Regions from separate parts of the Nocardioides sp. GCM10030259 genome, predicted to be linked through region 1. Evidence: predicted binding sites of a transcription regulator. Region 1 holds the regulator's gene; each other region holds the start of a gene.
What was found. Region 1 encodes LexA, which represses DNA repair genes until DNA is damaged. Its sites were predicted from a motif close to TCGAACANNTGTTCGA; they were not measured.
Positions count from the first base shown of each region.

Region 2: a site for LexA is predicted at 3,760-3,775, ahead of recA (recombinase RecA). Genes of this name have one in related genera too.
Region 3: a site for LexA is predicted at 4,176-4,191, ahead of ACFQQI_RS24425 (HNH endonuclease signature motif containing protein). Genes of this name have one in related genera too.

Region 1 covers NZ_JBHTDF010000002.1:98,715-108,326, forward strand. The annotation lists gene ACFQQI_RS00795 (ATP-dependent DNA helicase) at 1-1,423, shown strand, start outside; gene ACFQQI_RS00800 (MXAN_6640 family putative metalloprotease) at 1,425-2,981, opposite strand; gene ACFQQI_RS00805 (alkaline phosphatase family protein) at 3,041-4,279, opposite strand; gene ACFQQI_RS00810 (alkaline phosphatase D family protein) at 4,276-5,925, opposite strand; gene ACFQQI_RS00815 (phosphatase PAP2 family protein) at 5,929-6,732, opposite strand; gene lexA (transcriptional repressor LexA) at 6,839-7,591, opposite strand; gene ACFQQI_RS00825 (LysM peptidoglycan-binding domain-containing protein) at 7,872-8,222, shown strand; gene ACFQQI_RS00830 (DUF3052 domain-containing protein) at 8,376-8,789, shown strand; gene ACFQQI_RS00835 (hypothetical protein) at 8,797-9,177, opposite strand; gene ACFQQI_RS00840 (SigB/SigF/SigG family RNA polymerase sigma factor) at 9,224-9,612, opposite strand, start outside.
Region 2 covers NZ_JBHTDF010000026.1:152,327-161,938, reverse strand. The annotation lists gene ACFQQI_RS24375 (hemerythrin domain-containing protein) at 1-230, shown strand, start outside; gene ACFQQI_RS24370 (methyltransferase domain-containing protein) at 321-1,463, shown strand; gene ACFQQI_RS24365 (DUF3046 domain-containing protein) at 1,460-1,654, shown strand; gene ACFQQI_RS24360 (MFS transporter) at 1,665-2,924, shown strand; gene ACFQQI_RS24355 (S-methyl-5'-thioadenosine phosphorylase) at 2,930-3,718, shown strand; gene recA (recombinase RecA) at 3,910-4,959, shown strand; gene ACFQQI_RS24345 (regulatory protein RecX) at 5,352-6,002, shown strand; gene ACFQQI_RS24340 (phosphoribosyltransferase) at 5,992-6,486, shown strand; gene ACFQQI_RS24335 (DUF6766 family protein) at 6,491-7,186, opposite strand; gene ACFQQI_RS24330 (hypothetical protein) at 7,269-7,817, opposite strand; gene ACFQQI_RS24325 (GNAT family N-acetyltransferase) at 7,812-8,411, shown strand; gene ACFQQI_RS24320 (PPK2 family polyphosphate kinase) at 8,419-9,264, shown strand; gene ACFQQI_RS24315 (HipA family kinase) at 9,261-9,612, shown strand, end outside.
Region 3 covers NZ_JBHTDF010000026.1:168,614-178,225, reverse strand. The annotation lists gene ACFQQI_RS24450 (MTH1187 family thiamine-binding protein) at 1-127, shown strand, start outside; gene ACFQQI_RS24445 (DUF3105 domain-containing protein) at 124-768, shown strand; gene ACFQQI_RS24440 (GNAT family N-acetyltransferase) at 770-1,558, opposite strand; gene ACFQQI_RS24435 (secondary thiamine-phosphate synthase enzyme YjbQ) at 1,595-2,002, shown strand; gene ACFQQI_RS24430 (inositol monophosphatase family protein) at 1,999-2,811, shown strand; gene ACFQQI_RS24425 (HNH endonuclease signature motif containing protein) at 2,892-4,157, opposite strand; gene ACFQQI_RS24420 (S-adenosylmethionine:tRNA ribosyltransferase-isomerase) at 4,366-5,364, opposite strand; gene ACFQQI_RS24415 (SDR family NAD(P)-dependent oxidoreductase) at 5,361-6,077, opposite strand; gene ACFQQI_RS24410 (GNAT family N-acetyltransferase) at 6,135-6,731, shown strand; gene ACFQQI_RS24405 (heme peroxidase family protein) at 6,797-8,431, shown strand; gene ACFQQI_RS24400 (FtsX-like permease family protein) at 8,514-9,612, shown strand, end outside.

The DNA.
Region 1 (9,612 bases):
CAAGTGCCCGTTCGGCCAGGAGTGCTTCGCCGAGCGCGCGAAGGAGAAGGCGCAGCGCTCCCACCTCATCGTCACCAACCACTCGCTCCTCGCGATCGACGCGATCGAGGGGGTGCCGATGATCCCGGAGTACGACGTCGTCGTGATCGACGAGGCCCACGAGCTCACCACGCGGGTGACCCAGGCGGCCACCGACGAGCTGTGGGCCGCCGAGGTCGAGCGCTCCGCCCGGCGCAGCCAGCGGCACGTCGACGGCGACCAGGCCGACGACCTCGCCGACGCTGCCGACGCGCTGCGACAGGCGATGGCCGACGCGCGCCCGGGTCGCTTCGACGCGATTCCGCAGGCCCTCGGCGACGCGCTCGTGCTGGTCCGCGACGCGGCGCGAGCCTGCGTCTCGGCGTACCCCAAGGGCACCGAGAAGGACGACGACGGCGACGCCGGCCGCCAGCAGGCCAAGGGCGCCGTGCAAGAGGTGTTCGCGACCGCCGAGCGGATGGCCGCCGACCTCGACACCGACGTGCTGTGGCTCTCGGAGGGCACCGAGCGGATGCCGCCGCGGCTGTGCGTCGCGCCGCTCCAGGTCTGGGGCCCGATGCGCGACAAGCTGCTGTCGGAGAAGACCGTGGTCTTCACCTCCGCGACGCTGATGCTCGGCGGCGACTTCTCCTCGGTGGCGACCAGTGTCGGGCTCAAGCCGAGCGAGCGCGTCGCCGAAGGAGCGCCGGCCCCGGCCACCACCGGCGACGCGATGCCGTGGCGTGGCCTCGACGTCGGCAGCCCGTTCGACTACGGCAAGCAGGCGATCCTGTACGTCGCCCGCCACCTGCCGCCGCCCGGCCGCGACGGGATGGCGCCGGCCGTGCTCGACGAGATCGTCGAGCTGGTCGACGCGGCGGAGGGGCGCACCCTCGGGCTGTTCTCGAGCCGGCGCGCCGCCGAGGCCGCCGCCGAGGTCGTCCGTGAGCGGCTGCCGCACCTGACGACGCTGGCCCAGGGCGACGCGCAGCTGCCCGAGCTCGCGGCGCAGTTCGTCGGCGACCCCTACACCTGCCTCTTCGGCACGCTCAGCCTGTGGCAGGGCCTCGACGTACCCGGCGACACCTGCCAGCTGGTGCTCATCGACCGGATCCCGTTCCCGCGCCCCGACGACCCGCTGCTCAGCGCGCGCCAGAAGGCCGCCGACCAGGCCGGCGGCAACGGCTTCATGCAGGTCGCGGCCACCCACGCCGCGCTGCTGCTCGCCCAGGGCGCCGGCCGCCTGGTCCGCACCCACACCGACCGCGGCGTCGTCGCCGTGCTCGATCCGCGCCTCGCGACCGCCCGCTACGGCGGCTTCCTCAAGGCCAGCCTGCCGCCGATGTGGACCACCACCGACCCGGCGGTGGTGCGCCAGGCGCTGACCCGGCTCGCGAAGGGCTGAGCTACCGCACCGCGCGGATGCGGTACTTCATCTCCATCCGGTCGTCACGCGGGACGCCGCGGCAGGAGTACTCGATGCCGTTGACCTGACCCTGCCAGCACTTCGACCGGATGCTGGCGTTCGACATCGTCAGGTCGACGCGGCTGACCCGCTTCGCGCCGAAGCGGGTCTTGGCGGTGCCGACGCCGTCCTTGGACAGGCGGACCATCTCCCGGTGCGCGTTGCCCTTGGGGCCGTACCACGTGAGCACGGCGGCCGAGCCACGCTTCTTCCGGGGCAGGTCGACCTCGACGCGGAGCCGGTGCAGCCTCAGCTCCGCGGTCGGTCGCACGGCGATGGTCTTGCTGGCGAGGTGGTCGACGCGCGCCTGCTGCCACCCGGTGTCGTGGTTCTCGCGGGTGAACGTGATGCCGCGGGCGGGGGAGCGTCGGTACGACGCGCCCTCCTCGTAGGTGCGCTGCGGCCGCCGGTTCGCGTCGGCGAACCTTGCGTACGCGCGCCGCAGGTCGGTGCCCCGGCTCTTCAGCTCCTGCGCGACCGCCTTGATGGAGTAGCTGTCCGGCCCTCCGGCGGCGCCGTCGACGCGCTCCCACATCTTCCGCACGATCGTGGGCATCCCGCCCTGCGCCTTGGGATAGCGCTCGCTGAGGTAGCGGAAGAAGAACCACTCGCCGTACTGCCGCAGCGCGTCGCCGAACTGGTCCAGCGGCTGCCCGGGCTGGCGCAGCGGGCTGACGTCGAGGTACTGGAGGTTGTCGTTGATCCGGTCGTAGACCTCGTCCTCGGCCCAGACCGCCGTGGCCTCCATGAACCAGGCGTCCTCGTTGTAGTCGTAGGCGAACTGCACGGCGTGGAAGAGCTCGTGCGCCGCGGTGACCTTGAGGTTGGCGGTGGGGGTGCGGGGGAACTCGGAGAAGGTGTGGTTGAAGGCGCAGTACGCCGGGGCGTCGTAGGGCCCCGCGGGCGCCGGGTCGACGTCGGTGTCGCAGTAGCCGTAGAGGCCGGGCTGGTCGAAGTCGACGAGGTAGACGTCGAAGAGGTTGGTGCCGCCGCCGACCTTGTCGCCGGTGCCGTCCGGCTTCGGCGCGCGGTAGCCGGCGGCGGCGTACGTCGACAGCACGTGGTTGACGACCTTGCCGACCTTCTTCACCCACTGCGGGGTGATGGCGGTGTTGGTGGACTTCCAGTGCACCCGCACCGCGCCGAAGTCCTGAGCGGCGTTGGCCGCCGGACGACGGGTCGCGCGTCGCGCCGCCGCGCGGTCGGCGGCGGACAGGTCGTCCATGCGCAGCCGCAGGTCGCGCAGCGCCAGCGTGAGGTCGCGCCCCTCCTGCTCCGTGCTCGCCTGCTCGCGGCTCAGGCCCGGTGCCTGCGGGGCGAGCAGCTCCTGCACCTGGTCGAGTGCGGCCGCGGCGGCGTCGGTGGACTCGGCGGGCACGCCCTGCTCGGACGTCGCGGGGTCCGGGTTCCCGGTCGCGCCGGCGGGCTCGGCGAGCGTCAGTGCCACCAGCAGCACACACGTCGCCGGCAGGAGTCGTCGGCCGAGAGGGAAGCGCATGGGCCCTACTGTCCCCGACCGCGCCAAGATTTGCCCAACCGACCGCGTGTCGAACCGCACTACAGGAGGCTGCGGCCGTCGAAGCCGCCTTGCGGGGAGCCGACGCCGAAGTACGCCGCGAGCGTCGGCGCGACGTCGACGGTCCGGGCGATGCGGGTGCTCGCCCGGCCACGGCGTACGACGGGATGGCCGCCGGCCAGGAAGAACGGGATCGCCCGGGTGGCGGGGTGCCCGTGGTTGCCGGGGATCGGGTTGTCGGTGAGCGGCGAGGGATCGCTGAACCGCCAGCCGGCACGGCAGTAGACGACCACGTCACCGGCCTCCGGACCGAGCCGCAGCGACCGCTCGCGGCGGTCGTGGGCCTCGAGCACCCCGGGCTGGGCCCGCGCGACCGCCAGCATCCGCCCCACGGCCTCGTCGTGCTGGTCGGTCGGGCCGGTCCAGTAGAGGAGGTCGGCGCCGCCGTTGTCGGCGATCTGCACCTGCCCGGCCAGCAGCGGGTCGGCGTCGAGCGCCCTCGCCAGGCTGACGACCTTGTCGGGCGTCGACCAGTCCATCGAGTGGTCGGCGAGCACGATCAGCAGGGCGTCGTCCCACTTGCCCTGCTCCTGCAGCGCATCGACGAACCGGCCGATGTGCGCGTCGGTGTCGGCCAGTGCGAGGCGGCGCGCCAGCCGCAGCGTCGTGCCGGACAGGTCGGCGTGGCCGAAGCGGTCGATGTCGCCGAGGTTGACGAACATCAGGTCGGGGTCGAGCTCCTCGAGCATCGTCAGCGCGGCCTGCATCGTGAACAGGTCGGGCGCGTGCCCGGTGACGGGCAGCGAGGGCTGCGGCTCCCAGCGGTGGGTGGCCCGCTCGCCGAAGATGCCGTGGAGGTAGTCCTTCGACAGCACGGTGCCGGTGGTGCGGCCGCGCCGGTTGAGCCGCTCGATGAGCGTCTCGCAGCGGATGTCTGTCGGCTGGTCCAGGTCGCGCACCTCGCCGAGCGCCCGGTCGTAGACGGAGTTGGCGGGCACGCCGCTGCGGTCCGGTCGCACCCCGGTCATCATCATCACGTGGTTGGGGATCGTCTCCATCACCGGCAGTGACCGGGCCCGCGGGAAGCGGAGGCCGCCGTCGCGCAGCGCCGCCAGCCGCGGCGTCAGCCCGCTGTCGAGCTCGTCGTGACGACAGCCGTCGATGACGACGACGTACGCCCGCCGACGGGTGCCGGCAGCGGCGCGCGCGACGCCCGGGACCGATGAGAAGACCAGGCCCGCGGCGCCGGTCTTGAGGAAGGTACGGCGCGTGGTCGTCACAGCGGCCCCCCGACCTGCTCGACCCGGCCGGTGCCGGTGCGCGTCCGGTAGGAGACGGACCACGTGATCGGGGTGGCGTGGTCGGCGCGGTCGCCGATGACGTACCAGTCCATCTGCGCGCGGGTCGCGGTCACGTCGAGCACCGAGAAGCCGTGGCTGTCGAAGTCGAGGTGGCGGATGTGCCGGTTGGCGGCCTTGATGACGTTCTCGACCGCCACGCTCGTCGTCCGCGCCGGGGAGCCGGTGATGTCCTTGAGGTTGTTGGAGGTCACCGACGCGCAGACGAACTCGACGCCGGCGGAGTCGCCGAGTGGGTACGTGGAGGCGTCGTACGGCAGCTCGCACGCCCAGCCCGAGTGGATGTCGCCGGTGATGAAGAGCGCGTCGCTGACCTGGTGGTCCCGGATGTGCTCGAGCACCCGGCGGCGGTCGTGGGTGTAGCCGTCCCACTGGTCGACGTTGTAGGCGACGCCGTCGCGCGGCAGCAGGCCGGTGACCTCGTTGACCGGGTCGACGAGGTCGTGCGGGAGCGAGCCGAGCTCAACCGGCGCGATCATCACCGGGTTGCCGATCACCTTCCACTGAGCAGCGTCCGACGACAGGCCCTGCTTGAGCCACTCCAGCTGTTCGGCGCCGGCGATCGTGCGGTCGGGCGAGTCGACCCGGTGACCGGGGACCTCGAGCTGGCCGTCCCGGTAGGTGCGCAGGTCGAGCATGCTCAGCTCGAGCAGCCGGCCGAACCGGAACCGGCGGAAGAGCCGTGTGCCGTCGCCGAGCCGGGCGGTGCCGTCCATCCGGACCGGCATCCACTCGTCGTACGCCCGGTGCGCCCGGGCTCGGCGGCGCCGGTAGTCGCCCTCGCCCAGGTCGGGGTTGTGGTTCTCGGCGCCGTCGCGCCACTGGTCGTTGGTGACCTCGTGGTCGTCCCAGGTGATGATCCACGGGTACTTCGCGTGCAGGTCCTGGAGGTCGGCGTCCTCCTTGTACTGCGCGTGCCGCTGGCGGTAGTCGGCCAGCGAGAGCATCTCGTGGGCCGGCACGTGCGGCCGGATGTCGACGTCGTTGGCGCCATAGCCGTACTGGCCCGGGCCGTACTCGTAGAGGTAGTCGCCGAGGTGCACGATCGCGTGCAGGTCGTCGCGCGCGGCCAGGCCGCGATAGGCGCTGAACCAGCCGGCCTGGAGGTTGGCGCACGACACGACCCCGAAGCGGATGTTCGCCGGATCGCTGTCAACCGCGGGCGCCGTGCGGGTGCGGCCGACGCGGCTGGTCTCGCCGTCGAGGCGGAAGCGGTAGCGGTACGCCGTGTCCGCCGCCAGCCCGGTCACGTCGACCTTCACGGTGTGGTCGCGGTCGGGTCCGGTCGTGGCGCGCCCACGTCGTACGACGCGGCGGAAGCGTTCGTCGGTCGCGACCTCCCAGTGCACGGTGACCGTCGGGCCGCGGCCCGAGCCCGGGGTGCTGGCCGCCGTCGGCGTCACGCGGGTCCAGATGACGACGGCGCGGGGGAGCGGGTCGCCGGAGGCGACGCCGTGGCGGAAGCGCGCAGCCGCAGCGACGGAGTCAGCGCCGGGCGCGAGAGCGACGGCGCCGATCGCGCCGGTGGTCGCGAGGACGGCGCGACGCGGGAGGAGAGGCGTTGTCACGCCTCACTCAACGACCGCCGTCCCCCCGGGTTCTGCTCGTTCACCTGTTGTTCGTCGGGGCCATCGCAGGGGCACCCGGCCAAGCGCCATCGCGACCACCCAGGCCAGGAGCACGATCATCCAGCCGACGAGGGCGTCGATGACCCAGTGGTTGCCGGTGCCGACGATGACGATGCCGGTGCCGATGGCGTAGACCCAACCGAGCACCCGGACCCACTTGCGGGTCGCGTAGACGTGCAGCGCCAGCGCCACCCACAGCGCCCAGCCGGCGTGCAGGGAGGGGAACGCCGCGAGCTCGTTGGTCAGCCCGCCGACGCCGCGCGGCGCGGACGCGTCGGCGCCCCACCACCCGTCCGCCGCGTGCAGGCTGAGCACGTCGACGTACCCGCTGATGAACCGCGGCGGCGCGGTCGGCATGAACAGGTAGGCGACCAGGCCCGCCAGCGTCGCGATCACCAGGGCGCGGCGGGCTGGTCCATAGCGGTCGGTGCCCAGGCGCCAGAGCCAGATGAGGACACCGGCGGTCACGATGTAGTGGAAGGTGGCGTACCAGTAGCTGCCCACCAGCCCGATCACGCGGTAGTCGCTGAAGAGCTGGTTGAGCGGGACCTCCCACTCGATGCCGAGCAGCTTCTCGATGTGCAACAGGTCGTTGGCGCGGTCGAGGGCCGGCTTCATCGATGTGTCGGCGAGCAGGCGGGCGAGGCTGTAGAGGACCCAGAGCCCGAGGATCAGGGCCAGCTCGAGGAGGCCGCGGGCCCAGATCGGGAGGGTCCGCGTGCGTGCCACCGCAGGCGCTGTCGTCACAGCACCAGCGTCCTCCATCATCCCTCCCCGTGCCCATCGGGTATTCACCCGATCAACCTCGGGGTCCGATCGGGTGATTCCCCGATGTTGTAGGGAATTCGACCTATCAGACCCGTCGCAGCACGGCGGTCACCTTGCCGAGGATGGTGGCGTTCGTGCCGTCGATGGGATCGTAGTTGGGGTTGTGCGGCAGCAGCCACACATTTCCGTCCTTGCGCTGCAGGGTCTTCACCGTGGCCTCGCCGTCGATGAGCGCCGCGACGATCTCTCCGTTGTCGGCGGTCTGCTCCTTTTTGATGACGACGTAGTCGCCGTCGCAGATGGCCGCCTCGATCATCGAGTCGCCGGAGACCTCGAGCAGGAAGAGCTCGCCGTCGCCCACCAGCTGCTTGGGCAGGGGGAAGACGTCCTCGTAGCGCTCCTCCGCGAGGATCGGCCCGCCGGCGGCGATCCGGCCGACGAGCGGGACGTACGACGCTGCGGGCACGCTGTCGCCGAGACCCGTCTCGTCGTACGTCGACTCCTCGGCGGTGCCCAGGGAACGGCGGGCCGCCATCACCTCGGGGAGGAAGACCTCGAGGGCGCGCGGCCGGTGGGGGTCGCGCTTGAGGTAGCCCTTCTCCTCGAGGACCTTGAGCTGGTGGGCGACGCTGGAGGAGCTGGTCAGCCCGACCGCCTCGCCGATCTCGCGCATGCTCGGCGGGTAGCCCCGCTTCTCGATCGAGTCCTTGATCGTCGCGAGGACACGCTGCTGTCGCGGGGTGAGCCCGGTCGCGTCGGCCGGGCCGTCGGGCAGCTCGCGGACCGTCATCTTGCCGGGCGTCTTCCCGGCCATCTTCTTCCCTGCCGTCTTCGCCATGGGCTCACGGTAGTCCTCCCCGCCGCCGGGTTCAAACATCTGTTCGAACCGCGTGTCGGTGCCCGAGGGGATTCGAGGTGATCGAACAAATGTTCGGCGAAGGCCTTGTGTCGTTCGAACACGTGCTCTAACGTCGTACACATGTTCGATCGAACGGCTGATCGAGTGGGTGGTCCGGACCGGTCCCGAGGGACTGTCGGTGGTCGCCACTAGAACTGCTCTCGACGACACAGAGACCCGAGGTCCCGGAGGCGGGACCACTTCCCCAGGAGGTCACCAGATGAGCACCATGACGATCGACCAGATGTTCCACAGCCGGCCCGCCGCGCGTCCGCGCAGCACGGTCCGCCTGACCCGGCGCGGCCGCGCCGTCGTGGTCCTCCTCGCGCTCGTCGCCGTGCTCGCCGTCGGCGTCGCCCTGGCCGGCGGCTCGGTCGCCACCCGCGACTCCGGCACGCCGGAGCCCACCGCCGTGGTGCAGGTCGGCCCGGGCGACACCCTGTGGGAGATCGCCTCCGCGGCCGCCACCGACGGCGACGTCCGCTCGATGATCGAGCGGATCGAGAAGCTCAACGCGCTCGACTCCGGGATGCTCGTCGCCGGCCAGCGGCTGCTGGTCCCGGTCGAGTGAGTCCGATCGACTGATCCCGCACAGACCACCGGGTCACACACTTCGCCGGCCGCTTCGACCCCGGCCGGCGATAACCGGGGAAGCGAGGGGCGGAGCCTTGGCCGGCTCCGCCCCTCGAGGTCATTTCGGGGCCGGTGTCCCTACGCTGCCGCCATGGCCGGCTACTCCGGCACCCCGCTGCTGCGCAAGCTGGGCGTCAAGGACGAGCACGTGGTGCTGCTCGACGGCGCGCCCGACGGGTTCGAGCTCGGGACGACCGGCGCCCACGTCGTACGCCGCCTGCCGGGTCGGCCCGACAGCCTCGACGTGACCCTGACCTTCCACACCAGGCGCGCGGCGCTCGAGGCGCGGCTGCCGGTGCTGTTCGAGCGGACCCGGACCGCCGGCATGGTCTGGGTGTGCTGGCCCAAGCAGGCGGCGCAGCGGGCGCTCGGCATCGACAGCGACCTCGGTGACGGCGTCGTCCGCGAGTTCGGCCTCCGGCTGGGCTGGGTGGACGTGAAGGTGGCGGCCGTCGACGACACCTGGTCGGGGCTGAAGTTCGTGCGCCGGCTCGCGGACCGCTGAGACGTCGCTACCGCGCCGCGCGCCGCCCGCCGATCGGCCGCGGCGGCTCGTCGTCGGAGCCGCCGTCGGTCTCGGTCGACTCTGCCGAGCCGCGCGGCGTGGGGGGTCTGCTGATGCCGAGGCGCCGGGTCAGCAACGCCACCAGCATCAGCCCGAAGAAGAGGCAGGCCACCGCGCCGACCGACGCGATCGCCAGGAACCACCACGCGCGGGCGTCCCCGCCGCGGGCGGTCGCGCCGAAGTCGATGGCGGCGTACACCAGGTAGCCCCAGGCCAGGACGCAGGCGGTGATGCCCAGGGCGAGCAGCAGCAGGGCGGGCTGGAACCTGCGCCTGCGGCGGGGTCCGCGGCGGGACCCCGCCCGCTTCCCACCCGTCGCACCCGTCACACGGACATTGTGTCCGATGCGCGGCGAACCGGGCATGGAACACCGGTCAGGCGGCGTGCGCCACGCTCAGCTGGTTGCGCATCCGCGCGATCATCCGGGTCAGCAGCCGGGAGACCTGCATCTGGGTCACGCCGATCTCCCTGCCGATCTCGGCCTGCGTGCAGCCGCGGAAGAAGCGCATCTCGACGATCTTGCGCTCGCGCGGCGTGAGCTGGGCGAGGACGGGGGCGAGCAGGGCGCGCGCCTCGGCGACGTCGAAGCCGGCGTCGTCGTGGCCCAGGCGCCGGGAGAGCGCCTCGTCGTCGTCGCTGGTCGTCGCGTCCAGGGAGACCGGCGCGAAGCAGCCGTTGGCGCCGAGCGCCTCGACCACCAGCTCGAGGTCGACGTCGAGGTGGGCAGCGATCTCGGAGGGGCGCGGTGCCCGGCCCAGCTGCT
Region 2 (9,612 bases), on a different contig from region 1:
AGCGGCTGATGACCGTCGAGGACTGGGCCCGCGTCGAGGAGGAGCACGCCGGCAAGGACGTCGGCTTCGGCAAGGTCGTCCGGATCGTCCCGTGGGCGGCGTACGGCGTCCCGCGCACGGCGCTCGACCGGATCCTCGCCCAGCCCGGCGGGCGGATGTTCCGGCTGGTCTGGCTGGTCACCCGCGGGCGGTTCGCCCGCGCACACGCGCGGACGTTCCGGTACGCCTGACTCGACGATCGCAGCCGCTGGCACCATCTTCCCGGCGGCTGTCCGGATATCCGGCGACGGCCGTCCGTGCCGGCTGGGAGGATGGGCCCCATGAGCGCCGAGACGATCGCCCCCGACACGAAGGACTGGACGTGGGTGCTGCGGGAGCCCTGTCCGGAGTGCGGGTTCGACGCCTCGACCCTGACCGTCGACCGGATCCCGGCGGTCATCCGCGACAACGCGACGACCTGGGGGGCCGTGCTCACGCTCGTCGACGCCGCGGTGCGGCCCGACCCGACCACGTGGTCGCCGCTCGAGTACGCCTGCCACGTCCGCGACGTGCACCGCATCTTCGACGTCCGCGTCGGGCTGATGCTCGACGAGGACGACCCGCGCTTCCCCAACTGGGACCAGGACGAGACCGCGGTCGAGGAGCGGTACGCCGAGCAGGACCCGGCCACAGTCGCGACGGAGCTGCTCGACGCGGCCGAGCGGGTCGCCGAGCGCTACGAGTCGGTGCCGCCCGGTGCGTGGGGCCGCCGGGGCTTCCGCAGCAACGGCAGCGAGTTCACGATCGAGACCATCGGGCTCTACCACCTGCACGACCTCGTCCACCACGAGTGGGACGTCCGCGACGCGGTGAAGCGCGCGACGATCTCGGCGTACGACGGGCACGCGGCGGCGTACGCCGCCAGCACGCGCACGATCCCCGACGAGGTGGCGGAGAACATCGCCTTCATGGCGGCCGCGGCTCGCGATGGTCGGGTCCTCGAGATCGGCAGCGCGAGCGGTCGCGACGCGGCGGCCCTCGAGGCCGCGGGCCTCGGCGTCCGGCGCACCGACGTCGCGCCGGCGTTCGTCGAGATGCTGCGCGCCGACGGTCACCACGCCGACCTGCTCGACCCGCTCACCGACGACCTCGACGACCCGGCGCGGCCGGGCACGCCGTACGACGGGGTCTGGGCCAACGCGTGCCTGCTGCACGTCGACCGGTCCGACCTGCCGCGGCTCCTCGCCCGTCTCGCCGCGGTCACCCGCGCCGGCGGGCCGCTGGTGCTGACGCTGAAGGAGGGCGACGGCGAGGGCTGGTCGCAGCACGGGAACGTCTCGGCGCCGCGCCGCTTCGTCTTCTGGCGCGAGCCCGCGCTGCGCGAGGCGCTCGGCGAGGCCGGATGGCGGGTCACGGAGGTGCGCCGCGGCCGCAGTGCGAAGACCGGCGAGCCGTGGCTCGACGTCCGGGCCGAGCGCGCATGAGGCACACGGAGTTCTGGGCGCGCATGGACGATGCGCTCGGGCCGGCGTACGCCCGGTCCTGGGCCGACAGCATCGTGATGCGCGAGCTCGACGGCCGTACGGCGTCCGAGGCGCTGCAGGCCGGCGTCTCCCCGAAGGAGGTCTGGCTCGCCGTCTGGCGAACCCTCGAGCTGCCGGCCGCCAAGAAGTGAGCAGCGAGAAGTGAGCACGCCGGCTCGCACCCTCCCGGACCTCGCGATCGTGCAGCGGCGCACGATCCGCACGCTGGTGATCGCCCAGGCCGTCGGCGCCATCGGCATCACGATCGGCATCGCCACCGCGTCGCTTCTCGCGCGCGACCTGTCGGGCTCGGAGAGCCTCGCCGGGCTCGCCCAGACGGCGCAGGTGCTCGGCGCCGCGGTCGCGGCGTACCTCCTCGCCCGCGTGATGGCGAGCCGTGGCCGGCGGGTCGGCCTCGGCGCCGGCTACCTGATCGGCGCCAGCGGCGCCGTGCTCGCCGTGCTGGCCGGGGTGCTGGAGTCGATGCTGGTGCTGATGGTCGGCGCGGTGCTGCTGGGGGCGACCACGGCGGCGAACAGCGGGGCGCGGTACGCCGCGACCGACCTCGCCGAAGACGCCCACAAGGGCCGCGCGCTCTCGACGGTCGTCTGGGCGACCACGATCGGCGCGGTCGCGGGCCCCAACCTGACCGGTCCGTCCGGCGCGTTCGCCGACGCGGTCGGCATCCCCGAGCTGACCGGGCCGTTCGCGCTGGGCAGCATCGGCATGCTGGCCGCCGCGCTGGTCGTCCTCACGCTGCTGCGGCCCGACCCGCTGCTGCTCGCCCGCGAGGCCGCGGGCGTGCCGCCCGAGCCGCCGTCCGGCACGGCCTGGTCGCGTGCGGTCGCCGCATCCCGCGAGCGGCCGGTGCTCGGGTTCGCCGTGCTCGGCATGGCGTGCGCCCACGCCGCGATGGTGGGCGTGATGGTGATGACGCCGCTCCACATGGAGCACGGCCACGCGGAGCTGCGGGTGATCGGCCTCGTCATCAGTCTGCACGTCCTGGGCATGTTCGCGTTCTCGCCGCTGGTGGGCATGCTCGCCGACCGCACCGGCCGGTCCACGGTCCTCATGGAGGGCGCCGGGCTGCTGCTCGTGGCGATGGTGCTGTGCGCGAGTGCGCCGGAGGGGTCGTCGTGGCAGATGTTCGCCGGCCTCTTCCTGCTCGGCGTCGGCTGGTCCTTCGCGACGGTGGCGTCCTCGACGCTGATCGCGCAGCACGCGCCGCTCGACGCGCGCACCGACGTGCAGGGCGCCGCCGACCTGGTGATGGGCCTGACGGCGGCGGGCGCGGGCGGACTGGCCGGCGTGGTCGTCGGCGCGTGGGGCTACCCCGAGCTGGCGGTCTGCTCGATCGGTCTCGTCGCACTGGTGGCGGTCGGCGGGCTCGGCGCGCGGGCCACCACGCGGGTGGCAGTCTGACCCGCATGGGCATCGCTGACGTCGCCGTGATCGGCGGCACCGGCTTCTACTCGTTCCTCGAGGACCACGACGAGCACCAGGTCGAGACGCCGTACGGCCCGCCGTCGGCGCCCGTCGCGGTCGGCACGCTGGCCGGTCGTCGGGTGGCGTTCCTCCCGCGGCACGGGCCGCACCACGAGCACCCGCCGCACGACATCCCGTACCGCGCCAACCTCTGGGCGCTGCGCGCGCTCGGCGTACGCCAGGTGCTCGCGCCGTGCGCCGTCGGCGGCCTGGGTGACGCGGTGGCGCCCGGCGACGTGGTCGTGCCCGACCAGCTCGTCGACCGGACGTTCCGGCGGGTCCCGTCGTACGTCGAGCGCGGAGCCGTCCACCTCCCGTTCGCCGACCCGTACTGCCCGCACGTCTCGGCCGCGGTCGCCGCCGCCGACCCGCAGGTGAAGGTCGGGGGAGCGATGGTCGTCATCGAGGGCCCGCGCTTCTCCACGCGCGCGGAGTCGCGCCACTACGCCGACCAGGGCTGGGCGCTGGTCAACATGACCGGCGCGGCCGAGGCGGCGCTCGCCCGCGAGATGCGCATGTGCTACGCCGCGATCGCGCTGGTGACCGACATGGACGCCGGCACCGAGGGCGGCGAGGGGGTCGGCCAGGAGGAGGTCTTCGCGCTGTTCCGCGCGAACCTCGAGCGGCTCGGCGCCCTGCTGACGCGCAGCATCGAAGGACTCCCGGACCCGGACGGATGCACCTGCTCCACCTGGGCCGACGGCATCGAGCTCACCTACGAGGTCCCGTGATGGTCGCGTCGACCCGCAACACGCCGCGCCCAATGCCGGCATCGAACAGGTGTTCGGGCTAGTTTGTCTCCACAGGCACGACGCGGGCGAGGTTCTCCACAGGTGTCGACAGCGCTGACCAGGCGATGTCGGTGGCTCGCCGTAGCGTCGCCGATGTGCCTGGAACCCGACGACAGACAAGGACGAAGAACATGGCTGGTGGAGACCGCGAGAAGGCCCTCGACGCTGCGCTGCTCAACATCGAGAAGCAGTTCGGCAAGGGCTCGGTCATGCGCCTGGGCGACGAGACCCGCGCACCCCTCGAGATCATCCCGACCGGATCGATCGCGCTCGACGTCGCGCTCGGCCTCGGTGGCCTGCCGCGCGGCCGCGTGGTCGAGATCTACGGTCCTGAGTCGTCCGGTAAGACGACGGTCGCCCTGCACGCGGTGGCCAGCGCCCAGGCCGCCGGCGGCATCGTGGCGTTCATCGACGCCGAGCACGCGCTCGACCCGGAGTACGCGAAGGCCCTCGGCGTCGACACCGACGCGCTGCTGGTCTCCCAGCCCGACTCCGGTGAGCAGGCGCTCGAGATCGCGGACATGCTGGTCCGCTCCGGCGCGCTCTCGCTGATCGTCATCGACTCGGTGGCCGCGCTCGTGCCGCGCGCCGAGATCGAGGGCGAGATGGGTGACAGCCACGTCGGTCTCCAGGCCCGACTGATGAGCCAGGCGCTGCGCAAGATGACCGGTGCCCTCAACAACTCCGGCACCACCGCGATCTTCATCAACCAGCTGCGCGAGAAGATCGGCGTCATGTTCGGCTCGCCCGAGACCACGACCGGTGGCCGGGCGCTGAAGTTCTACTCCTCGGTCCGCCTCGACGTGCGCCGCATCGAGACGCTCAAGGACGGCACCGACATGGTCGGCAACCGGACCCGCGTCAAGGTCGTCAAGAACAAGGTCGCCCCGCCGTTCAAGCAGGCCGAGTTCGACATCATGTACGGCAAGGGCATCAGCCGCGAGGGCGGCCTGATCGACGTCGGCGTCGAGGCGGGTCTCGTCCGCAAGGCGGGCGCCTGGTACACCTACGAGGGCGACCAGCTCGGCCAGGGCAAGGAGAACTCCCGCAAGTTCCTCAAGGACAACCCCGACCTCGCCAACGAGCTGGAGAAGAAGATCCTCGAGAAGCTCGGCGTCGGCCCGCAGGTCGACCAGGAGGCTCCTCTCTCCGACGAGCCGATCGGCGTCGACTCCTTCTGACCGGTGGTTTCGAGACAGGCGCCAGGGCGCCTTCCTCAACCACCGGACACCGCGGGTTCGCGGCAGGCGCCAGGGCGCGTTCCTCAACCACCGGACACCGCGGGTTCGCGGCAGGCGCCGGGGCGCCTTCCTCAACCACCGGACACCGCGGGTTCGAGACAGGCGCCGGGGCGCCTTCCTCAACCACCGGACGCCGCGGGTTCGCGACAGGCGCCGGGGCGCCTTCCTCAACCACCGGACACCGCGGGTTCGCGACAGGCGCCGGGGCGCCTTCCTCAACCACCGGACGCCGCGGGTTCGCGACAGGCGCCAGGGCGCCTTCCTCAACCACCGGACACGGTGGTTGAGGAGGTTGCTCTGCAACCGTCTCGAAACCACCACGGAGGCACGAGATGACCCTCGACGAGGACAGGCCACCGCCCGAGTGGCTCGGTGACGTCTCGACGGGCGTGGACGCGTGGACCCGGCGTGGGTCGGGTCCGGGCGCGTCCACCCCGAAGACGTCGCCTCCCGAGGACACCGCCGCCCAGGTGCCCGAGGCGGACGCCGAGTCGGTGGCCCGCAAGATCCTGCTCGACCAGCTGACCGGGCAGGCGCGCAGCCGCAAGGAGCTCGCCGAGAAGCTGGCGAGGAAGAACGTGCCCGACGACATCGCGGTCCGCCTGCTCGACCGGTTCGAGGAGGTCGGGCTGGTCGACGACGAGGCCTTCGCCCGCTCCTGGATCGCGAGCCGGCGCTCGGCTGGACCCGGGGGAGGCAAGGGTCTGGCGAAGCGCGCGCTGGCCCAGGAGCTGCGCCGCAAGGGCGTGGACGACGAGGTCGCCCGCGAGGCGCTCGACGAGATCGACCCGGCCGACGAGGAGCAGGCCGCCCGCGCGCTCGTGCGGAAGAAGCTGCGCTCGCTCAGCCGGGTCGACGACGCGACCGCCACCCGGCGCCTGGTCGGCATGCTGGCCCGCAAGGGCTACGGCTCCGGGCTGGCGTTCGCGGTCGTCCGCGACGAGCTGGCCGAGGCTGGGCGAGAATGCTCCGGTGACGACTGACGCGGTGCCCGAGCGGGAGATCCTGACCTACGACCTGTTCGGCACGGCGGTGCGCGAGCTCGCTCAGCAGGTGGTCGACAGCGGCTACGAGCCCGACCTGGTGCTCTCGATCGCCCGCGGCGGCCTCGGTCTGGGCATGGGGCTGGGCTACGCGCTCGACGTCAAGAACCTCTCCGCGGTCAACGTCGAGTTCTACACCGGCGTCGACGAGCGCCTCGACGTCCCGATCATGCTGCCGCCGACCCCCGACGTGGTCGACCTGACCGGCCTCAAGGTGCTGATCGCCGACGACGTGGCGGACACCGGCAAGACGCTCGAGGTCGTGCGGGACTTCTGCGCCGACCATGTCGCCGAGGCCCGGACCGCCGTGATCTACCAGAAGCCGTGGACGGTGATCCACCCGGAGTACGTCTGGCGGCACACCGAGCGGTGGATCGACTTCCCGTGGTCGGCCGAGCCGCCGCTGGTGCGTCGTACGCCCTGACGGGTCAGCCCTCGATGCCGGTCACGTCGTGCGCCATCCCGACCGGCTTGCTCTGCGAGGAGCCCCGCTGGCGCAGGTAGATGGCGAGCACGGCCATGGACCCGACGGCGAGGAACTCCGACTGCCAGTTCTGCAAAGTGCGGGACCAGAAGTCGGCGTTGACGAGATAGCTCGTCCACGGGATGGGGTCCTGGAGCTGTTGCAGGCGTGACTCGTTGTACGTCGCCCATCCGCCGATCGACTGCATCAGCCACGACGCGAGGAAGATCCCGCCCATGACCAGCAGCAGCGACGAGGAGTAGAGCCGCAGCCGCAGTCCGCCGCTGTGCCTCGCCCAGCGGGGCGAGTCGGAGCGTGAGTGCTCGCCGATCCGCTGCTCCTCCTGGGTCTCGCGGCCGGCCATGTCGAGGGGCTTGGACTCCGGCGAGCCCTTCTGCAGCAGCCAGACGGTGGCCATCAGGTACGTGAGGAACTGCAGGTACTCGCTCTGCCAGTTCTCGGTGACGTCGACGGCGAAGTTCGCGGACAGCAGGTAGCGGTCGAGGGGCACGGTGCCGAGGCCCTCAGCGACCTGCATCGAATTGAACTGCTTCCATCCTGCGAAGGCCTGCCCGACCAGGCTCACGAGGAAGAGCACGAGGAAGAACAGGCTGAGGGAGTTCTCCCGCAGGAACGTGCGGAGGCGACGCGGGGCGGACATCACGCGTGCCCCAGCGACGTGACCAGGAAGAACACGAGTCCGAGGCAGATCAGCGTCAGGTAGGTGACGTACATCAGGCGCATCAGCCCGCCTCCACCTGGCAGTCGTACACCTCCGGCTCGGGTACGCAGCCGGCCGCGACCACGCGCCACCCCGTGCGGAAGCGGGACAGGAACGTCGTCTCGCCGGCCCACCGCACCTGCGCGCTGGTGCCGAACGTCGACACCTCGTCGGGGTCGGGTGCGTCCCCGAGGCCGGGGATGTCCTCCTCGAGGATGGCCTGCTCGCAGGGCTTCTGCGCGGACTGCTCGACCGCGCTGCGGGTCCGTGGCGCGAGCGCCGCACAGGCCGCGGCGCTGTCACCTGCGGCCAGCGCGGCGTAGAAGCCGCTCGCGGTCTCGACCACCGGGTCGCGCTGGGTGTCGCCACAGCCGGTGAGCACGACCACCGCGGCCGTGACGGCGGCGACGCCGAGCACGCCGTTCGGCGTGCGACGGCCGGACAGAACGGTCAGAATGCTCGGGTGTCGGAGCGCGTGGTGGTGCACGATCGCGGCCGCGACCTCAGTGGCGTCGTGCGGCCGGGGGAGTCGTGGGCGGATGCGGCCCGGCGCACCTGTGCCAGCATGCATGCCGATCCGGTACCCCGCGACCTGTCCGGCCACGTCAAGGAGTTCGTGGTCGACCACGACACCCGGGTCTTCGTGCGAGCGATGACCCAGGGCGACCTGACTGACCTGGTGCGGTGGCGGCAGTCCGAGCACGTGGCCCGCTGGTGGGCATCGGAGGGCGAGCCGACCCGGGAGCGGATCGAGGAGCGCTACGGGCCCCGGATCGACGGGATGAGCCCGACCCGGATGTGGGTCGCGGAGGTCAACGGCCGGTCGGTGGGGTTCGTGCAGGACTACCGCATCGGCGACTACCCGGAGTACGCCGTGCTCGGGCCCGACCCCGACGCCGTCGGCGTCGACTACGCGCTCGCCGAGGAGTGGAGCCACCGTGGCCTGGGCGTGCGGGTCCTCTGGGCCTGGATGCTCCGCACCCAGCGCCGGTTCCCGGACGCGACGACGTTCTTCGCGGCGCCCGACCACCGCAACTCCCCGTCGCTGCGGATGCTCGCGAAGGCGGGCTTCGTCGAGGGCGTCTGGTTCGACGAGCCGCAGGAGGACGGGACGGTCGACACGGTCGTCGGCTGCTCCCTCGACGTACGCCGCGTGCTGGGATGATCGGGCGATGAGCACCCACCACCTTCGGCTGCCGTCGGGTCCGGTACGGCTCGACGAGATCCCTACCGACGCGGCGCCCGGCTTCGACGGCGACAAGGACGAGGCGAAGGCGGCGCTGTTCGCGATGGGCGAGGAGCTGGCGGACCTGCAGGAGCGGTTGTTCGCCGAGGGCGTGGCGGCGGGGTCTCGGCGCCGCCTGCTGCTGGTGTTGCAGGGGATGGACACGTCCGGCAAGGGCGGCACGCTCAAGCACACGGTCGGGCTCGTCGATCCGCAGGGCGTGCGCATCACATCCTTCAAGAAGCCGACCGAAGACGAGCTCAGCCACGACTTCCTCTGGCGGATCCGCCGGGCGCTGCCGGCGCCGGGATACCTCGGCGTCTTCGACCGGTCGCACTACGAGGACGTCCTGATCGGCCGGGTCAATGCGCTCGCGGAGCCCGAGGAGATCGAGCGGCGGTACGACGAGATCAACGCGTTCGAGCGCGAGCTGGTCGACGACGGGACCGTCGTCCTCAAGTGCATGCTGCACATCTCCCGCGACACCCAGGGAGAGCGGCTCCTCGCCCGACTCGACAACCCCGAGAAGCACTGGAAGTACAACCCGGCCGACCTCGACGCCCGCGCGAAGTGGGACGACTACCAGGCGGCGTACGCCGTCGCGCTCGAGCGGACCAACACCGAGTGCGCCCCGTGGCACGTCGTGCCGAGCGACCGGAAGTGGCTTCGCAACCTGGCCGTGGGGCAGCTGCTCCTCGAGTCGCTGCGCGGGATGGCGCTGCACTGGCCGACCGCCGACTTCGACGTCGATGCCGAGCGTGCACGCCTGGTGCACGAGGATGGGGCCTCGTGATCCCCACCGTCGGCGTCACCCGCTACGTGACCCCGCTCCGCGAGGGCGGCAGCCTGCCCGGCATTGTCGAGGGCGACGACCTGGGCACCTACGTCTGCAAGTTCCGCGGCGCCGGCCAGGGCCTGCGGGTGCTGGTCGCCGAGGTCATCGTCGGCGAGCTCGCCCGCCGCATCGGGCTGCGCACGCCGCGGCTCGTCGCGCTCGACCTCGACCCGGCGATCGCGCGCTACGAGGCCGACGAGGAGGTGCAGGACCTGCTCAACGCCAGCGCCGGCCTCAACCTCGGCATCGACTTCCTGCCCGGCGCGTTCGGGTACGACGGGGACCTCCCCGCCGGCGACGGCGTCG
Region 3 (9,612 bases), on a different contig from region 1:
GGCCGTCGACGTCGTCGCCGAGGTCTCCCCGCGCGTGGGACTCGTGCTCAAGGCCGACATCCGGCCCGGCTGGGAGGACCAGCTGACCGCGAAGGTCGAGCGCGTCGAGCGGCTGCTCTCGGAATGACCGACCTGCCCCCGCCGCCGGGGCACCCGCCGCCGGCCTTCCTGGTCTCCTCCGAGCCGACACCGCCGCCACGTTCGCGCGGCCCCGTCATCGCCCTCGCCGTGATCGGTGCCGCGATCGTGATCTGCCTGGCGGTCGCCGTACCGATGTTCCTCACCGAGGACCCCACGCCCGCGGACCTCAGCGCGGTGCGGGCGTACGACGACCTCGCGCTCGACCACACGGCCGAGGACGTCAACTACCCGCAGAGCCCGGCCGTCGGCGGACCGCACGACCCGACGTGGCTCGACTGCGGCGTCTACGACGAGCCGGTGCGGGAGGAGAACGCCGTGCACGACCTCGAGCACGGTGCGGTCTGGATCAGCTACGACCCGGATCTCAACCGGGGCGACGTCGAGACGCTCGCCGAGCAGCTGCCGCAGAACGGCATCCTCGCGCCGTACCCGGGCCTGCCCGTCCCGGTCGTCGTCACCGTCTGGGGTCGCCAGCTCGAGCTCGAGGCGGCCGACGACGCGCGGCTGCCGCTCTTCATCCGGCGGTACGGCGGGGGCGAGACCGCGCCCGAGCCGTTCGCGTCGTGCGCCGGCGGGGTGCGCGATCCCGAGGGCGGCCCCGCGGACGAGCCGGGGACGAGCGTCTGACTCAGTCCGTCGCCGGCTTGCGCTCCGCCTGGAGCTGGGTCTCGGTGCTGTCGAAGCCCACGGACCGGTAGATCCGGATCGCCAGGTAGTCCGGGTCGGCGACCATCACGAGCGTGCGGGCGTCGAGCTCGGCGAAGCCGTACTGGCTCACCCGGTGGACGAGCGTGCCCGCGAGGCCGCGACCGCGGGCGTCGGGGTGGGTCTTGACCTGCTGGAACCGCGCGAGGCCCGGGCTGACGGCGAAGAGGCCCATCGAGGCGAGGAGCCGGTCGCCGATGAAGGCGCCCCACCAGGTGCCGATGCCGCGGCCGCTCAGCGCGCGCTCGGACGCGGTCTTCGCGACCACGAAGTCGCGGCCGCTCTCCTCGTGCTCGCCGGCGATGCCGAGCTCGAGCTGCTGGTGCCAGTCGTCGTCGCCGGCGAGCGGGCGGTACGTCGCCTCGAGGTTCGGCCGTGCCGGCTCGTGGACGGCGGTCGCCGTCATCACCGACGACGCGTCCACGTCCAGTCCCGCCACGCGGAAGGGCTCCAGGTCGTCGAGCGTGCCGTCAGGGCCGTCGACGCCGAACGCCAGGTGCCGGGACCGCGGGTACGTCGCGCCGAACCGCTCGATCCACTCCGGCAGGTCCTCCGTCGTCGGAGCGTGGGGGAGCAGCAGGAAGTTGCCCCAGTAGTACGTCGGGTTGTCGGGCGTCCGCACCGCGACGTACGAGCCGTGGTCCTCGACCTCGCTGCCGGACAGGCGAAGGAGCTCGAGATCGGTACGGAATGCGAGGGACTCGACGTGCACCGGGCGACGGTAGCGGACCGTGGCACGATCGATCCCGTGGATTCCCAGACCCGCCTCTACCGCACCGGAGACCGCGAGGTCGTCCTCGACCTCACCGACGACTGCAGGCAGTACGTCTCCGGCCGTGGCGACGGCCTGCTCAACGTCTTCGTCCCGCACGCGACCGCCGGCATCGCGATCATCGAGACCGGCGCCGGCAGCGACGACGACCTGCTCGCCGCCCTCGGCGACCTGCTGCCCGCCGACGACCGCTGGCGGCACCGCCACGGCAGTCGCGGTCACGGCCGGTCCCACGTGATGCCGGCGATCGTGCCTCCGCATGCGACGGTGCCGGTGATCGACGGCCGGATGGCGCTCGGCACCTGGCAGAGCGTGTGCCTGGTCGACCTGAACGTCGACAACTCCGAGCGCGAGGTGCGCTTCTCGTTCGTCGGTGGCGCGTGACCGCGCGGACCGACGCCGAGATCGCCCTCGCCGCCGCGCTCGCCGGTGCCGCCGTCGTCCGGGAGCGCTACGGCACCCCGCAGGAGAGGTTCGCGAAGTCGGACACCGACTTCGCGACCGCGACCGACATCGACGCCGAGGCGGCCATCCTCGCGGTGCTCCGGGAGGTCCGCCCGGACGACGCCCTGCGTGGCGAGGAGAGCGGGCTCACCGGCTCCGACGCCGCCAAGCGCACGTGGCTGGTCGACCCGCTCTGCGGCACCCTCAACTTCGCGGCGACCACGCCGCTGATCGCCGTGAACGTCGCGCTCCGCGTCGGACCGTCCGTCCACGTCGCGGGCGTCGTCGACCCGATCGCCGGCGAGGCGTTCTGGACCGACGGGGACGGTGCGTGGCTGCGCCGCGGCTCGGAGGACGTCCGGCTCGAGCCGTCTCCCCGGAACGCGCTCGTCGACGTCAACCTCGACGCCGTCCACCCCGACCCCGGTCGATTCCGTCCGGCCGAGCTGCTCGGGCACCCCGACTTCCGGGCTCGGTACGGCGGCCGGGTGCTCTCGACGACGCTTGCCGTGGCCTGGGTCGCGGCGGGCCGGCGCGCGGCGTACGTCACCGAGAGCCAGGACGGCGGCTTCGCCGACAACGTCCACTTCGCCGCCGGAATCGCGCTCTGCCGGGCCGCTGGCTGCGTCGTCACCGACCTGCGCGGCGAGCCGCTGGGCACCCCGGGCGGCAGTGGACTCCTCGTCGCCGCCGACGCGGAGACGCATGCGGAGTTGCTGGGTCTGATCGGTCAGCGCGACGCGGCGTAGTTCTAGGGCGAACTCATCGAGACGCGCGACGACTACGTGGTCGCCGCGGCACCCCACCGGCGGTGCCGGTGAGGTGGGGGTCAGCGGGTTCGTCGGCGCTTGTGGGTGTGGTCGACGAGGTAGGTCCGCCCGCAGGGGCTGGTCCATGTGAAGGACGTGCGGGTGAGGCGGCGGTAGGTCCAGAACCCGAGCGTCTTGAGCCGGTGGTGCAGGCGGCACAGGGGTGCGAGGTTCCACGACGTCGTCTTCCCGCCGTCAGGGTTGTCGGGGTCGAAGGGGACGATGTGGTCGAGATCGCAGCCGCGGGCGTGGCGGCCGCACCCGGGGAACACGCAGGTGGGGCAGGTCAGGATGACCTGTTCGCGCTGGCGTGGGGTGGGGCGGTAGGTCTCGGTGCCGATCTCGAGGTCCAGGTCGAGCACCGGCCGGAGGGTGATCCTGGTGGCGGACTGGGTACACCATTCCGCGACCTGCTCGAGGGTGGTGGCGCCGAGCTTCTCCACGTCCATGATCCCGTGCCGGTCCTCGGGCGTGTAGTGGGCGTAGACCACCACCTCCTTGGCCGGCGCCGAGGTGGTGGTGCCGTTGGTGGGGGCGAGGCGGCCCAGGGCGAGGGCGCGGCGCTCGTCGAGCTCGAGGTTCGGGAAGGTCTCGGTGAGCTCGCTCGCCTTGGCCTGCACGGTGGCCTCGAAGGCCAGCGCGTCGGGGTAGTCCAGCAGCCCGAAGAACGGGACCCGGCCGCCGTAGAGGTGGGCGTCGTCGAACCGGAGCTGCACGTGCGGGGCGTTGTGCGGCTCCAGGCGGGTGTCCTCGGCGTGCTCGGGGTCGGCCTCGGCCTCCGCGGCGGCCACGGCCCGCTCGATCTGCGCGAACGAGCACGAGCCCAGGATCGGAGCGAGCGCGGCGTCGACCTGCGCCGCCGCCGCGGCGGTGAGGCGGTGGGTGCGGTCGGTGACCCGCTGCACCTTCCACACCGGCACCTGCCCACCGATCGCACGGACCCAGATGTCGGGGAGCCGGTGCCTGGCCTCCACCGCCGACCCGAGCAGTGCGCGGCCCTGGAAGGTCGACAGCCCGCAGGCCGCGGCGAACTCCGCGACCGCGAACTCCGCCATCTGCGGGGCCCCCTCGCCCGCGATGGTCAGCGGCTGGTCGCCGTACAGGATCAACACCCCGGCCTCGTCCACGACCTGATCGACCAGCTCGTCGACCGGCGCGGGATGCGCCTCTGCCCAGACCGCCGCGAGCTCGAACCGCGCCGCCTCGGCCAACGCGGCGACCCGGGTGTGCTCCGCGGCCGCATCCAGCACCGGGTCCGGTGTCGTGGTGCGCTGCTTCAGGGCCATGCCACATTCTACAACGATTCGCACATATGTTCTAGTAGGGATCGGCACTGTGGACCGGTCGTTCTGGTCTTCTGCGGTCCGCAGTCGGCGGCGGACCGCAACCCCGCACCCGCCTTCGCCCGTAGCCAGCCTGTCGGTCGCAACCACGAGACCACCCGCAGGAGGTCTCGACGTTGCGCCTTGGCCTAAGCCCGGTGCTCATCGCCCGTCAGGGCAGCAGCAGCATCGAGTCGCCGAACTCGTGCCAGAGATACTCCGGGGCGTCAGGCGCCGAGAGGTCGGAGTAGCCGCGGTCCACCTGCTCGCGGCCGGCGACGGCCGCGAGCAGGTGCAGGTGCGAGGCCTCGGGCTCGTGCAGCCCGGTGAGCAGGCCGTCGACGACCCGGGCGGGCCGCGACGGGTCGAGGACCAGCGAGGTCCAGCCCGCGGTCGGGACGACCCGGCCGTCGACGGTCGCGGCGGACTCGAGCGCGCGCACGACCGTGGTGCCGACGGCGACGACCCGGCGACCGGCGGCCCGGGTCGAGGCGACGAGCCGGGCGGTCGCCGCGGGGACGGCGTACTCCTCCGGCTGCGGCGGCTCGTGCTTCTCCTGGCTGGCCACGCCGGTGTGGAGGACGATCGGGGCGACCACGACGCCCCGCGCCATCAGCCGCACGAGCAGCCGCTCGGTCAGCGGCCGACCGGCACTGGGCATCTCGGCGCTCCCGGGATGGGTGGCGTAGACGTTCTGGAGGGCCTCGATCGGCCACGAGCCCTGGACGTAGCGGTAGCGGATCGGGCGACCCCAGCGGTGCAGGTACGCCGCGCGGTCGACCCCGGGGGTGGGGACCGCGCGCCACAGCCGGGTCTGGCCGGCCGGGTGCGGCGCCACGACGCGCAGGGTGAGCCCGCCGGGCAGCGTCAACACCTCGCCCGGCACCGGGACTGCCGGGCCGCTGTTGTCGGGCTGGCGCACCTCGACCACCCAGGTGCCGTCGTCGAGCGCCGCGGAGACGTGCACGCCGAGGCCGTCGGCGTCGACGGCCGACGGCAGTGTCGCGCTCGTGTTGACCACGAGCAGGTCGCCCGGGCGCAGGTGGTCGGGGAGGGCGACGGCCCGGGTGTGGGTGGTGCCGGCGGGCGTCACCACCGCGAGCCGCACCTCGTCGCGGGCCACGCCGCGCGCCTCCGGCGGGACGGTCGCCTCGCGGATCGTCGCGGTCATGCGCGCACCTCCGACGCGGGCACCACGTCGGCCGCCCGGTAGCGGCCGCTGGGCAGGTCGCCGGCCACGAGCGTCATCAGGTGGGGTACGGCGGACGCCGGCTCCGGCCGGTCGGAGATGTCCTCGCCGGGGAACGCCGCCTGGTGCATCGCCGTGCGCAGGTCGCCGGGGTCCACGGCGTACACCCGCACGAGCGGCTCCTCGGCCGCGAGCACCCGCATCGCGTGGTCGAGCGCCGCCTTGGACGAGCCGTAGCCGCCCCAGGTCTCGTAGGCCTCGACCGACGCGTCGGACGTCACGGACACGACCCGGCCCCGGCGCTCGCGCAGCTGCGGGAGCAACATCCCGGCGAGCGCGACGGGCGCGACGACGTTGACCTCGAACGTGCGCGCGTACGCCGAGGGGTCCAGGTCGGCGAGGCGGGGGAGCGGGGTCGCGCCTCCCGTCTCGAAGCCCAGCGTGCTGGCGTTGTTGACCAGCAGTTCCGCGCCGCCGAGGTCGGTCGCCGAGGCAGCGAGCGCGCCGCGGTGCCAGGAGTCGGCGACGTCCCCGGGTACGGCGAGGTGCGGGCCGCCCGGGAGCCCGGCGACGGCAGCGGCGAGGCGGTCGGCGTCGCGGGCGTCGGCGACGACGGACCAGCCCGCGTCGGCCAGGCCGTGGGCCAGCGCGAGGCCGAGCCCCTGGGATGCTCCGGTGATGACGGCGACAGGCATGTCGGTGTCTCCTAGTGTTCTCGTCGTGGTTCGTCTCCGAGAAGGCTGCAAGTTGAAGTGAACTTCAAGTCAAGGGTCCGGGCAGCTCTGCCCGAGGACGACGCCTCGGTGCGCCATCTGGTCGAGGCGGCGTTCGGGCCCGACGAGGGGCCGACGGTCGCGCGCCTCGTCGGCGCGCTCGACGATGCGGGCAGCACTCGGGCCAGCCTCGTCGCGGAGCTCGCCGACCGGCCGGACGGCGGCGTCGTCGGTCATGTCCAGCTCAACCGGTCGTGGGTCGACGCCCGGCGGGCGCTGGTGGACGTGCTCGTGCTCAGCCCACTCTCCGTGCACCCCGACCACCAGGGGCAGGGCATCGGGCGAGAGCTCCTCGACGCCGCCGTCGCCGAGGCGGAGCGGCTGGGTGCGCCGGCGGTCTTCCTCGAGGGAGACCCCGGCTACTACGCCGCGCGGGGCTGGTCCGCCGCCGGCCCGCTCGGCTTCACCAAGCCCTCGCCGCGGATCCCCGACCCGGCGTTCCAGGTCGTCCTGCTGCCGGCGCACGAGGAGTGGATGACCGGCCCGCTCGTCTACTGCGAGCCGTTCTGGGCGCTCGACTGCGTCGGGTTGCGCGACCCGTTGCTCGCCGGGCTGGAGGGCGAGCCGACGGCCTGACCTGCCGCCGAAGATGGCCACCTTGGGGTACGCGGCCCGGCATCTGCCGCCCCTAGCGTCGGGCCATGAACACTCGGCACGGTTCAGAGACCTTCTTCATCGAGGGCGAGGGTGTGGTCAACACCCAGCTCGGCGGACGTCGCGGCGACGAGCCCGACCCGATCACGGAGCCCGAGGCGCGACCGGCAGGCGCGTCCGCTTCAGGGGTCTCGACAGGCTCGACCAACAGAGTGGCGCCGTTCCGCTTCTCCCGTATCGGCCCGCGCGGCCGCGCGTTGCCGGAGCCGCTCTCGCTGGCGCTGGCGAACGCGATGACCAAGGGCGGCGGCGGCCGCAGCGACATCCCGGCGGGCTACACCTACCTCGGCCAGTTCATCGACCACGACCTCACCATGGACGCCACGGACGTCAGCCTCGGCGACGAGGTCACGCCGGCCGAGCTGCTCCAGGGGCGGTCGCCGACCCTGGACCTCGACTCGCTGTACGGCGCGGGCCCGGCCAACCCCGGCTCGGCGAAGTTCTACGCCGCGGACGGCGTACGCCTGAAGACGGGCGACACGATCCGGATCGGGCCCGACCGCGAGAAGACGGGCCACGACCTGCCGCGCGTCGGCACGGGCTCGCGGAAGGAGCGGCGCCGGGCGCTGATCCCGGACCCGCGCAACGACGAGAACCTGATCGTGGCGCAGACCCACCTGGCGATGATCCGGTTCCACAACCGCGTGGTCGACAAGCTCCCGGCGAGCGTCCCGGCCGCCCAGCGCTTCCGGCAGGCGCGCAAGGCGGTCACGCTGCACTACCAGTGGCTGATCCGCCATGACTACCTGCCGCGGATCGTCGAGCCCGGCATCGTCGAGGACGTCTTCACCAACGGCCGCAAGCTGGTCGACCCCGATGCGGCGCCTACCGACATGCCGCGGATGCCCGTGGAGTTCTCGGTCGCGGCGTTCCGGCTCGGGCACAGCATGGTGCGGCCCGTCTACGACTGGAACCGGCGCTTCCCCGAGGGCATCGGGTTCCTCGACTACATGTTCCAGTTCTCGGCCCTCGGCGGCGACCTCGGCGGCGAGGACCGGCTGCTCAGCAACTGGCTCGCCGACTGGCGGCGGATGTACGACTTCCCGGCCGGCGGGCGCCCGGCGCTCGGCCCGCCCGACGAGGTGAACATGGCGCAGCGGATCGACACGCTGCTCACCGACCCGCTGAAGAACCTGCCGCCGAGCACGTTCGGCGGCGGCGCGGCGATCCCGTTCGACGACCGGCGCCGCAACCTCGCCTTCCGCAACCTGGTGCGCGCCTCGATGCTGAAGCTCGCGAGCGGCCAGCAGATGGTGGACGCGCTGCGCGCCGCCGGGGTCGCCGTCCAGCCGCTGAGCCGCCGCCAGATCGTCCGGGGCAACGGCGGGGCCAGGCTGGACGGGCTCACCGAGGCGCAGCAGGACGCCCTCGTCGAGCGGACGCCGCTGTGGTTCTACGTGCTCCGCGAGGCCGAGACCGGCGACGGCAGGATGCGCAGGGTCGGCGGCCGGATCGTCGCGGAGACCTTCCACCGTGCGATGGAGGGCAGCCGGTTCTCGCTGGTCCGCAACCCCGGCTTCACGCCCGCCCACGGCCGCGGCGACACCTTCGAGATGACCGACCTGCTGTTCTTCGCCTTCGCCGGGAAGAAGACCGGCATCAACCCGCTCGGCGGCGCCTGACCCCCGACCCGCACGCCGCCCCACCGGACGATCGCCGTCTGTGAGAAGGTGGGCCGGTTTTCGAGACACGGGGGAGTGGGACGTGAGGCGCTGGCGGTACCGGCCGGTGCAGGCGGTGGCGATCGCCGTGCTGGCTGCCCTGGTCGCCGCGTGCGCGCTCTTCGCGCCGCTCTACGACCGGGCGATGCAGCAGTCACTGACGCAGGTGACGATCGACCGGGCCCCGGTCCTCACCTCCAGCGTCCAGCTCACGGTGTCCAACACCGACGACATCCTCCAGCCGGTGACGCCGCCGGAGACGGTGGCGGGGCTGCTGCCGGAGGGCTTCCGCCCCGACTTCCGGCCGGTCGTCCTCGGGTACGGCGGGAGCGCCGCCGTGCTGCCCGGTGGCGGCAGCGACCCGATCGGCGACCTGGTCTGGCGCAGCGGCCAGTGCGACCACGTCACGATCGAGGAGGGCCGCTGCCCCGAGGCCCCGGGCGAGGTGCTGGTCAGTCGCGCCGACGCCCGGATCTTCGACCTCGACGTGGGCGCGACGACCGAGGTCTCGGGCCGGCTCTACCAGGAGGGGCGGTTCCTGCGCTCGAGGACGCTCCCGCTGACGGTGGTCGGCACCTACCGCCAGGACCCCGACGACTACTGGTTCGGTCGGGTCCTGACGGGCTGGTCGGGCGTCGACAGCCTGGACACGCCGCCGCACGTCCAGCACGACGTGTGGCTCACGGTGCGCGACACCTTCGAGGGTGCGAGCGCGTTGGCCGACACCACGTCGTCGTGGGCCGGCTACCGGATCGACCCGGAGCGGGCGGGCGTCGACGAGGTCCTCGAGCTCGGGCCGGCGATCGCGGACCTGGCGGACCGACCGCAGCGGCTGGGGGACCTCCCCGTCCAGGTGGCCTCGGGCATCGCAGACCTCTCCGAGGAGATCGAGGCACAGATCGACCAGTCGCGGATCACCGTGCCGCTGCTCATGGCGCAGCTGGGCCTGCTCGCCGTCGTGGTGCTGTGGCTGGTGCTACTCGGGGTCACCGAGCAGCGCCGGCCGGAGGTGGCACTGGCGCAGCTGCGCGGCCACGGTCGGCGCGGCGCCCGATCGCTGCTGCTCGCGGAGCTGCTGCCGATCACGCTCGCCGGCCTGCTGCCCGGCGCGTTGCTGGCGCTGGTCGCGGCGTGGTCCGCCC